Regions from separate parts of the Jeotgalibacillus haloalkalitolerans genome, predicted to be linked through region 1. Evidence: riboswitches for the same ligand, from Rfam matches in the RefSeq annotation. Region 1 holds a riboswitch; the other holds the start of a gene.
What was found. Region 1 has a riboswitch for S-adenosylmethionine ahead of UFB30_RS15195 (methionine ABC transporter ATP-binding protein). Riboswitches for the same ligand answer to the same signal wherever they lie in the genome.
Positions count from the first base shown of each region.

Region 2: it holds a riboswitch for S-adenosylmethionine, as region 1 does, so the genes downstream of both, UFB30_RS11280 (Na+/H+ antiporter NhaC family protein) here and UFB30_RS15195 (methionine ABC transporter ATP-binding protein) in region 1, are expected to answer to the same signal.

Region 1 covers NZ_JAXQNN010000007.1:77,535-83,237, reverse strand. Annotated here, with positions in the region: gene UFB30_RS15205 (MetQ/NlpA family ABC transporter substrate-binding protein) at 1-325, opposite strand, end outside; gene UFB30_RS15200 (methionine ABC transporter permease) at 535-1,203, opposite strand; gene UFB30_RS15195 (methionine ABC transporter ATP-binding protein) at 1,196-2,221, opposite strand; SAM riboswitch class I at 2,361-2,463, opposite strand; gene UFB30_RS15190 (thioredoxin family protein) at 2,565-2,888, opposite strand; gene UFB30_RS15185 (toprim domain-containing protein) at 2,888-3,244, opposite strand; gene gcvH (glycine cleavage system protein GcvH) at 3,672-4,055, opposite strand; gene UFB30_RS15175 (arsenate reductase family protein) at 4,140-4,499, opposite strand; gene UFB30_RS15170 (ArsR/SmtB family transcription factor) at 4,515-4,817, opposite strand; gene UFB30_RS15165 (SDR family NAD(P)-dependent oxidoreductase) at 4,842-5,612, opposite strand.
Region 2 covers NZ_JAXQNN010000003.1:226,652-232,354, reverse strand. Annotated here, with positions in the region: gene UFB30_RS11285 (GH32 C-terminal domain-containing protein) at 1-805, opposite strand, end outside; gene UFB30_RS11280 (Na+/H+ antiporter NhaC family protein) at 1,080-2,381, opposite strand; SAM riboswitch class I at 2,522-2,629, opposite strand; gene UFB30_RS11275 (SRPBCC family protein) at 2,724-3,176, opposite strand; gene UFB30_RS11270 (MerR family transcriptional regulator) at 3,291-4,049, opposite strand; gene UFB30_RS11265 (MFS transporter) at 4,216-5,394, shown strand; gene UFB30_RS11260 (transcriptional regulator) at 5,452-5,673, opposite strand.

The DNA of each region.
Region 1 (5,703 bases):
AGTCATAGCCGTGCTCTGCAATTTGTGACTCAAGATATGGTACGTGCTGGAAGTAGTTTGCGTCAATTTCTCCTGATTCAAGGTCCTGGTTTGGCAGGATATAGTCCTGATATGGCTCGATCTGAAGGTCTACACCTTCTTCTTCAAGAAGCGGCTGTGCCTGCTCAAGGATCTCTGCGTGAGGTACGTTAGATGCGCCGACTCTCAGTTCAACCGGTTCGCCGTCTTCACTTGTACCAATGCCTTCTTCTGAGTTATCTGAACCGCAAGCGGCTAGTGCGAAAATGCTTGTTACTGCGAATGTTCCTGCTACGAATTTTTTCATGTGTGATTCTCTCCCTTAAATGTGTTTTTTGTCTTTGTAAAAGTGGCTGCTGATTTCCGCTTCAGGGGGACTTCGCGGTCGGGCGCTGAGCCCGCAGGCTTCGCCTGACCCTTCCTGCCGCAGGAATCGCCCCCTTACGCTTCAATCATCAGCTGTGCAAAATCATTGATGGATTTAATAGCACAAATTATAAAAAGCTAATCACGAAATTAGCGTTTATCAAGTTTGTTGGTGAAGAAGTCTCCAAAAAATTGAATAATGAAGACGATGGCTAAGATGATGATCGTCGCTGCAAGTGTGACGTCATCTCTGCTTCGCTGGAACCCGTCAAGGAATGCCAGGTTACCAAGTCCGCCTGCTCCAATTACACCGGCCATCGCCGTATAACCGACAAGCGCGATCGCGGTAACAGTAATTCCTGAAATAAGAGCCGGCATTGATTCAGGCAATAATACTTTAAAAATAATTGTACTTACTTTTGCACCCATTGATCTTGCTGCCTCTATGACACCTTTATCGATTTCACGGAGTGCGATTTCAACCATCCTTGCATAAAACGGTGCCGCTCCGATAATCAGCGCAGGCAATGCCGCATCTGCTCCCCGGATCGTCCCAAGAAGAAATCTTGTAAACGGAATCAGCAGAACGATCAGGATAATGAATGGTATGGACCTGAAAATATTTACAAGTGCAGTTGTAATCGCGTAGGCAATTTTATTCTCCCAAAGGTTTCCCTTTGAAGTAAGAAACAGAAGCAATCCAAGCGCTAAACCTAAGACAAACGTGATCACAACTGACAGGACCGTCATATAGATCGTTTCATAGGTTGCTTCCCACATGACCGGCCAGTCAACGTTCGGAAAAATCTGCTCAATCATGTGTGATCACCTCCACTCCAACACTTGCCGCTTCCAGAAACTCAATGGCGCGGGCCAGCTCGTCCGGCTTTCCGTGTAAATGAATAAATAGTGAGCCGTATGCACCATTTTGCGTCTGAGAAATTTTCCCCTGCAGAATATTTACCTGCAGTTCAAACGAACGGATCAGATTTGTCACAACCGGCTGCTCAGCTGATTCACCTACAAATGTCAGCTTCACAACTTTACCGTCCTGATATTCTTTAAGCAGATGTTCAATCGTATCTTTTGTTTCCTCAGGCTCTGTTACCTGTTGTACGAAACGTTTTGTAATGTTTTCCTTCGGCTGTTTGAATACCTCAAGGACATCGCCAAGTTCCACAACCTTACCGCCTTCCATAACAGCAACGCGGTGACAGATCTTTCTGATTACATGCATTTCATGTGTAATCAGAACAATAGTCAGTCCAAGGCGTTTATTGATATCAACCAGCAGTTCAAGAATTGAATCAGTTGTCTGAGGATCAAGTGCGGATGTTGCTTCATCACAAAGCAGTACCTCAGGATCATTTGCAAGTGCTCTTGCGATGCCGACTCTCTGCTTTTGTCCGCCGCTTAATTGTGATGGGTAAGCATCCCCCCGTCCTTCAAGCCCAACCAGTTCAATTAATTCATCGACTCTTTTTAATCTCTGCTGCTTCGGTACACCAGCGATTTCAAGCGGAAATGAAATATTTTCTCTTACAGTTCTTGACCAGAGAAGATTGAAATGCTGGAAGATCATACTGATTTTCTGCCGTGCTTTCCTGAGGTCTCCTCCTTTAATTGAGGAGATCAGCTTGCCATTTATGTCAACTTTACCTTCTGAAGGCTGTTCAAGACCGTTCAGCATACGGATTAATGTACTTTTACCGGCACCACTGTAGCCAATAACACCGAAGATCTCGCCTTCCTGAATATTCAGGTTCACTTTGTCCACTGCAGTCAGTGAACCGCTTTTTGTTTTAAAAACTTTTTTCACATCTGAGATGGTTATCATACCATCACCTACTTTCGTAAATTAACTTATTATCCCGTTAAAGCGGAACATTAAAGTGACCCCATAAATTGACCACTTTTATATAAAAAACGCCTCTCTGCGTGATGAGCAGAAAGGCGTCCAAAATTAAAACGGCTTTCTCTCATCTGCCAGGTTTTAACCTGTGTGACTTGGCACCTTTCCAGTAAACTGTCGGTTGCCGGGCTTCATAGGGCACTTCCCTCCGCCGCTCTTGATAAGAGTTTTGCGTATTTAGTTAAGATTCATTAAGAGTACGAGACAAATCGTATCATGATCCTAAAAATAATGTCAACGAATTTTTTTCAAAATTGCACATTCATTTTTAAACAGGCTGTCGCGATAACTCTCCAAATGCTTCAAAGATCGTTGGAACCGACTCAAACTTATACATTTTACGTACCAGTTGACCGTCTTTAAATAACAGCAGGCATGGAACACTTTCAATCTGATAGCGTTCAGCCAGCGGTTCAACGTAATTCAGATCAGCTTTACCAATTTCAGTGTCTTTAATCGCAGCGGCTGTAACCTCAAGCATTTTTCCTGCAAGCTTACAGGTGCCGCACATTGGCGTATACAGATACATCGCCGACTGCTTTTTCTCCTGCAGACGGCTGTCCAGATCTTCTATTGTCCATTCTTTTATCATTAAAGATTCATCCTTTTTTCTAAAAACTCAGTGTAAATATCAATGTTTGCACCGGCTAAAATGACTGCCAGGTGCTGATCAGGGGCAGTTGCAACCTCCCGATACGCTCTGTCGATATACAGATGATCCGCTTCTGGCATTTCTCTTTTAAACTGTTTACGCAGCTTTTCACCTGCATCGTCTGCATCGACTAGCACATAGACATCCTTTTCATACAATTCATCAATCAGTTCATCCATCTTTGTCAGACTGATTGTGCCGTTTGTACAGATAATGTCAACAGGTTCTCTGATAATCGGCTGTACCTTGCGCTTATCTGACTTCCCCTCAACAATAATAACCTTTTTGCACTCCATTTCCCATCACACCCTCACCTAAGGATCGCACGGCTTTCTTACATGGTATGCTGCTGATTTAATTGTCGCCTGTACTGTGGATAATTGCAAGTAAATGAGATGAGGAAAATCTCTTTGGGTTACGTTGAAACAATGGCTGATGATTTCCGCTTCAGGGGGACGCTTTCCGCGGCCGGGCGGTGAGCCCCTTCATGCTTCGCATTACAGGGTCTCACCTGTCCCTTTCCGCCGCAGGAGTCGCCCCCTTCCGCTCCAATCATCAGCTGTGCAAGTATGAATATTTACTTTTACAAACTACTGAGCACAGCAGGGACGGCGTTGACTAAAACTTTTAGAGTGATTACAAGAATGAATCACTTAACTCCGTCCCCAGTGAGCCGGTTCAAATTAAAAAACCGTCCACCCAACCAGGTGAACGGCACATCAATTAATCTTCGTCTGTCATTTTGTCATATGCTTCAGCGTCCATCAGTTCGTCAACCTCTGACTCATCAGAAAGTTCAATAACCACCATCCACGCTTTTTCGTATGGTGATTCGTTAACGTACTCAGGGCTGTCTTCAAGGTCTTCATTGACCTCAACAACTTTACCGCTGACTGGTGCGTATAGCTCTGAAACTGTTTTAACAGATTCAACACTGCCAAAAGGCTCGTCCGCCTGCAGTTCATCGCCTACTTCCGGAAGTTCAACGAATACGATATCGCCAAGTTCTGACTGTGCGAATTCAGTGATACCGATACGTGCTTTACCGTCTTCAACTTTTACCCATTCGTGTTCTTCTGAATAACGTAATTCTTTTGGTGAACTCATGTGTTTTCCCTCCGCATATGAATTGATTTCTATACTATTTCATATTGGCATAACAGGTGCCTGAAAACAAGAATTGTTTCTGATTTACCCCTGCCATTTTTCTTCAAATTCAGGTTCTTTGAATCCGACTGTGACCTGTGTGCCATCAGTTGTCAGCGGACGCTTGATCAGCTTGCCGTCTGAAGCCAGCAGTTCAAGCTTTTCATCATCTGACATATCAGCCAGTTTATCTTTCAGGCCAAGCTCGCGGTACTTTACGCCACTTGTATTAAAGAACTTCTTCAGTTCGAGACCGCTCTTCTTATGTAGCTCAGAAAGTTCTTCTTTTGAAGGGGGTGAATCAATTAAATGAATTTCTTCGTATGACACCTCATTTTGATCCAGCCATTTCTTAGCTTTGCGGCACGTACCGCATTTTGGATAAGTATAAAAAGTAATCGCCATGCTAATTCCTCCTTTTTAATAACACCGGTCTTCCACCGTAATAATCAGATGCTTTAATGTGTCTAGCGCTCCCTCAAGTGCAAGGGAGTAATTGCGCTGCGTTCCATGCTGCTGCATTTTTAAAATACCCTGTTCACGCAGAATTTTCAAATGATGAGAAACAGCAGGACGGGAGAGTGGAAGCTTTTCCGTTAATTCGTTTACTGTCATTGAATCTGTATCTGAAAGCATTAAGACAATATCCTGACGATAAGGATCACTTAACGCCTGAAATAACGGAATACAATCCCGAAATGCTTTTTCTGCCTGTTCCCCCATCGTTGTCACCTCTATTAATAAAAATTATTCTCTTTCCTGTGTTTTCCTGACAATATTTGCAGCAGCTGATCTCGATATTAGTCGGCTCGCTTTAGACTGCAGCTTGTTCATCCCGCCAGGAATAATCTGCTTTTTCCCATTCATGAATTCGATATAAGCAATTTTTGCAACAGCCTGCGCTTTCATCGTACCATTTTTAAACAGCTTTGAATCATTCAGCTCTGCAGTGTCTTTAAACCCTGTGCTTGTAGGTCCCGGATATAATCCTGATACCTGCACACCAAGTTCAGCCCATTCATTATCCAATGCTTCTGTAAATGATTTTACATAAGCTTTAGACGCGTAGTAAACCGCCATTAACGGCCCCGGGAAGAATGCAGCAGTCGAAGCGACATTCAGAATTTTTCCGGACCCGGCATTCACCATCTCCCGTCCGAAAAGCTTTGTCAGTTCGGTTAAAGAAGTGATATTCAGCTGAATCATTTCCTGTTCCTTCTGCAGGTCAGTCTGGTGAAATTCTCCGAAAAGTCCTACGCCTGCGTTATTAATCAGAATATCGACTTTCAGACTCTGCGATTGCACCTGCTCAAAAAGAGCTTCGGCAGCACCGGATTTTGATAAGTCACTTTTAAAAACATGGGTCTTAATCGTATATTGCTCAGCAAGATCTGTCGCCAGTTCATTCAGCTTATCCTCACTTCTCGCCGCAAGAATCAACGTATGACCCTTCTCAGCAAAAAGCTTCGCCATTTCCTTTCCAATACCGCCCGAAGCACCCGTAATTAAAACATTCATATACCTACTCTCCTTACGTCTATATGTTTAAAAGTTTAAACATATCGTAAAGATTTATTTATAGGAAGTCAATTAAAGGTGCTTTTGTGAA
Region 2 (5,703 bases), on a different contig from region 1:
AAACATTGTCCATAAGACCATTAAACATATTTGCCTGAAATACTTCAGAAACTGCAGTTGCCTGATTATGTTTTCCAACCTGCAGCGGTATATTTTCAGCAGGGGTGAGCTGCATATCAGCAGATACTTCTTTTTCAGCAACGACTTTCCCATTGATCAGAATCTGGACTCTTCCTGCCTTCTGGTCAAACTGAGCAACAATATGCGACCATTGATCCTTTGGCAACACTTTTCCTGCCGGAGACCAGAGCTCATGCCACTCCCCGTTCAGGGCAAGCTGAAAGGTAACATAACCGTGTCTCCCCATTCCAACGATAAAACCTTTTTGCTGTTCCCTGTCATGCTGGTTGATGATTGCAGAAGTTTTTCCTTCATCTCCCCATTCATAGGCTCTCGGTGCTACCCATGCTTCAATAGAAAACGACCCTTCAGGCACCTGAACATTCTCAGGAGGCCTCTCCATCCAGTTGGAATATCCATCAAATAGCAGAGCACCATGATCAATACCACTTTTCCATTCAAGACCTGACGGCTTTGCTGCTGTTACATCATCAAGCTGATCCAAGCCAACATCCTTAGCAGCAATCCCGCGTGCTTCATTAAACGCCCATTGATGAAGCGCATCCTCACTTAATACATGAGTGGGTGCCGGTGCATCTTCTACTCTTTCGGTTGACCGTTCATTCACTTCCTGCGTCCTTTCCTGTTCTTGATCCGGAACAGGCTGATCGGTTTGCTGTGACAATATCAGCATCGTCGCTGCAACACCTGCTCCTCCAGCTAATACAAACCATTTTTTATCCATTCTTTCTTCCTCCCTGATTATGCGAAATAAAAAAGACCCGAAAACATGGAAGATCCTTAATGGTCTCTTCCTGTTTTCAGGTCTTGCCTGCTTATCAGTCACAATCCTGCTGTATGAGATTATCAAATTGCTTTAAATCTTAACAGCTCGGATAGAAAGGTTCAAGAATAAAGAGAAAATAGCACTGATTGTGCTCTTCCACAACAGGGATCCTTTCAATTAAAAAAGTCTGCCTGGCAGTCAGTGATTAACTAATTGCCAGGCAGACCTTCATCTAATCATTTTTTGTTATAAATCTCGGATATTGAATCGCGATCGCAATTGCACCTGACAATGCAATCAGAATCGGATAAATGCAATACGGTACAATCTCAGCCGGCGAAATACCAGCGACCCCTGCAACAGCCAGAAGCTGCGCGCCATAAGGGATCACACCCTGCACAGAGCTCGCGAAAATATCAAGTAAACTCGCTGACCTTCGTTTATCTATGTCATACTCATCTGCAATCTGCTTTGCAAGCGGTCCAGCAGTAATAATGGAAATCGTGTTGTTAGCCGTCGCAAGGTTTACTGTACTTACAAGCCCTGCAATACCGGCTTCCCCGCCTTTTTTCGTCTTCACACGTTTCGTTACTGCCTGAAGCAGGGATTCAATTCCCCCGTTTGCTCTGATCAGCTCCACTAGTCCACCAAGCAGAATCGCGATCATCGCGAGCTCCTGCATATTTGTAAAGCCATCACCAATCAGACCGATTAAGTCCATAAAGCTGTACTGTCCGAGCGCAAGACCAACAATTCCTGCAAAAATGATTCCGCCAAGCAGCACCAAAATCACATTTGCTCCGGCTACAGCAAAAATCAATACACCGAGATAAGGCAGCACCTGAACTAAATTATATGGGTTATCCCCATCAATTGAAGCACTGTTGCCGGTTGTCAGCACACCAAAAATGATCGCTGTAATAATGGCGGCCGGTAATACGATAAAGATATTCGCCTTAAATTTATCTTTCATTTTTGTTCCCTGCGTGCGAACTGCTGCAATCGTCGTATCAGAGATGATTGACAGGTTATCACCAAACATTGCACCACTGACGATTGCACCCATAGCAAGCGCCACACCGATATCTGTCTGTTCTGAAAGTCCAAGACCAATTGGTGCCAGCGCAACGATTGTTCCGACTGACGTTCCCATTGAAATTGAGATAAAGCATGCGATCACAAACAGACCGACAATGAGCAGATTCTGCGGCAGCAGTGACAGTCCAAGGTTAACGGTTGAATCAACCGCACCAGCTCCCTCTGCTACTGAAGCAAAAGCTCCGGCTAAAAGGAAGATCACAACCATCAAAATAATGTTCGGATGTCCGCCACCTTTTGCAAGCTGCATCGTTTTCGTCTGAAAATCTGTTTTTCTATTCATGAGCATTGCCACTAAAATCGCTGTGAACAATGCCACTAATACAGGCATGAAATAAAAGTCGCCTGTTAAAATACCTGATCCGATAAAAAGTAAAATGAATACGCCGAACGGAATAAGTGCCAGCGGATTGCTTTGAATATTCTCCTGATTCATTTGTCCGAGCCTCCTGAAATAGTATCGTGCCCTGCTGAATGTACCCACTCCGGGGTGAATTAAACGTTGGAAAGGTTTTTCAGGACACAAAAAAACCTCTCCAATAAGAAAAAGAAGAGGCTTGTATAAGCAAACAACTTTTCTTATCTCTCAGGCAAAAACGCCTGCTGGAATTGGCACAGTACTCAACTTGCGAGTCCGCTGCCGAGGCTTCAAAGGGCCAGTCCCTCCGCCTCTCATCATAAGAAGATGGTTATGAAGTTTTTATTGATTGTTGAAATATAAGTGATTCACTCGGATAAGTCAATACAATCATTTAAATTAAGAATATTCAATCTCTCTTCAGGCACTTTCCGCTTCACTTTTTACTCTTTTAAGGAAATCGAGTACAACTTGATGATCCTGCTTATTACCGGCAAATTTCAGCATTGCCCTGCCTATAAAATTAGCTCCCTTATTTTCACCTTCATAGATGAGTCTGGTCTGCTGTTCGCTTTCTTTTACCAGTTTAAAAGAAAAGGTCGTGTCAAAGGCTTTGCCAAGAACAAAGTTTACTTTCTTAAACTTTTCATTTTCATAATCTTCATAAGCGAGGGTATGTACAATATAAGTCTCCACGCGTTTACCCTCACCGTACTGCTGCTGATGCTTTGCGCCAGCTACAGTCTCCTCACCTTCCACAAGCTCGTGTGATAACACCTTTGGCATAATTCTTTTGATGTTTTTATCTTTGAATAAGTCCCATACATGTTCAATGTTCGCAGTAATGATTGTTTCTTCTTTCCATGTGATCATTGCTGTCCACCCTTTCGTTTTACCATAAATTGAACTTAATCTTTATTTTAAACTATAGAGTCGGTACAGCCTAAAAAGTCATCTGCACGTCTGCAGATGACTATTCGATCAATATCATTTTCCCGTATAAACATCAATCGCATCCCGTAAAAATACTGCTGCGCCTTCAAAGTGTTTGTCATAATACGCAGTAAACCGCTCGTCGCTCACATACATATCCCCAAGACCTGCATGCGCCTCTTTTGTATACTTTGGCCAGGTAAAGCTCAGCCATTCCCTATGCAGTGCAGCTGCTTTTTGTGCCTCAGGCGAAGCAGGATCACCTGTTTCATAGCCATTCTTCAGGGCTTCAAAAAGTGCTTTCTCCACTTCATTCATCCGTCTAAAGTCAGCCTCAGACAACCCCATCATTTTGGCTTTGCTGTCATCTACAACATGATCTCCATATTGTTCACGCACTTCTTTTCCGTACTTCTCTTCATTTTCATCAATCATCTTTTTCTTAAATCCTTCAAACTTCTCCTGATCTGACATTGGAGTACCTCCTTCTTTGCTTTCAATCGTTTTCTTTACGGTTGAAATAATCTGTTCAAGACGGGTATGCTTTTCCTCCAGTTTTTCAACGTGCTGCTGCAAAGCTGAGATCAGATCAAAATCCGGGTGATGAATGATATTTTTAATTTCCTCAAGGCTCACCTCAAGCTCCCGGTAAAAGAGAATCTGCTGCAGCAGATCCAATTCCTTCTGACTGTAAATCCGGTAACCTGAGGAACTGATTCTCGCAGGCTTTAACAGACCAATCTCATCATAATATCTCAGTGTGCGGCCGCTCACACCGGACAGCTTTGCCAGCTGCTGAACTGTATATTCCATCTAAACCCCTCCTGACAGATTAAGCATAAGGCTTTACGTTGCGTGAAGGTCAACAGATATAATCATATTTTTTTATATAAATATTATAAATTGGAAATGAGCGTTTTTAACACCCTCATTTTAGGTTAAAGAAGTAAGACATACATAGAATTTGCGGGGTGAGAAAATGAGCGGATCTGATTATACAGTAGGCTTGATCGCGGCACCGGGATATCCAAAAGAATTAATTGATTCGCTGAAAGCTGACCTGCCTGAACTGCTGGATTATTATGTTGATGATCATCGGCACTGGAAAATAGACTGCTCAATTGATTCTATAACAGGTGGCACTGATCAGTCTGAAGAAGTGATGAGGGCCATTTTATCATTGAGAGACGAGAACAAATGGAATTTTACAGTAGCGATTACAGACCTTCCACTGCTTCAGGGTAAAAAAGCGATTATCGCAGAAGCATATGAAGAGGAGCGTGTTGCTTTAATCAGCCTGCCTGGTCTTGGCGCAGTTCCGCTTGCACGCAGAGTCAGGGATTCAATCCTGCAGCTTGTAAATGAAATGTTTTATACAACGTCTGATGAGGGCCGGAGAAGAGCTGAACAAAGGCTCGAAAAGAAGGATCAGACAGAAGATAAAGAACTAAAAACAAGAAATCCAAAGAGGCTGTTAGGCAGAAAAGGGTTTGATAAAGTATCACCAATTAAAAGAGAAACACCTGAAGATACAGAAAATATTGATGTGAGATTTAAAGTGAATTCATACTCCGGCAGTGCTTTGCGTCTGTTAACCGGTATGGTCCGTGCTAATAAGCCATGGGTCATGTTTTCATCATTCAAGAAAGTCATTATGCTTGCTTTTACAACCGGCGCTTATGCACTGGTGTTTCCGACCTTGTGGATGCTGAGCAATGAATACAGCGTCTGGAGGATGTTCCTGCTTTCAAACATCTCAATCCTTGCAATGGTATTCTGGATTATCTCAGCGCATCAGCTGTGGGAGAAAAAGCAGTTCACCGAAAAAGCATCACATCTCAGGAAGCTTTATAATGCTTCAACGTTTCTGACACTCTTTACGTCTGTTTGTTTTTATTACTTGCTGCTGTTTGTTTTATTTTCATTTGCGGTGATTTTATTTATTCCAATGGGGTTGCTGCAATCTGAGGTTTCCCCGGATGTCGGGTACGTGAATTATTTCTATATTGCCTGGACAGCAACGAGTATTGCCACAATTATCGGCGCACTCGGTTCAGCCCTTGAAGACGAAGAAGTTGTCCTGTCTTCCACCTATGGCTACAGACAGCGCCAGCGGTATGAAGAGATCAGGAGAATCGAAGAAGAAAGAGAACAGTAATATGTAATTGCAGAGTCCTTTTGAAGCATCCGCTTACGGGAGGACTCTTAAAAATACTCAGATAATCAGTTTTTCCTTTTTTATCATTGGTTTAATTGACAGAACACGGTCATAGTGAAAAGTACGCACAGCTCTTCTCTTCAGACAGTAAGCAGTAAATGAAGCTTCCCCAAGCTTTCTGATCCGCACTCTTCGCTCAGAACAGACGCCATCGCTTTTCATATAAATTATTTTAACTGTAAGACCCTGCTGCCAGTAGCGGAATAATTTCTCTTTCATGATCATTCCTCCTTGTACTTTCATTATACG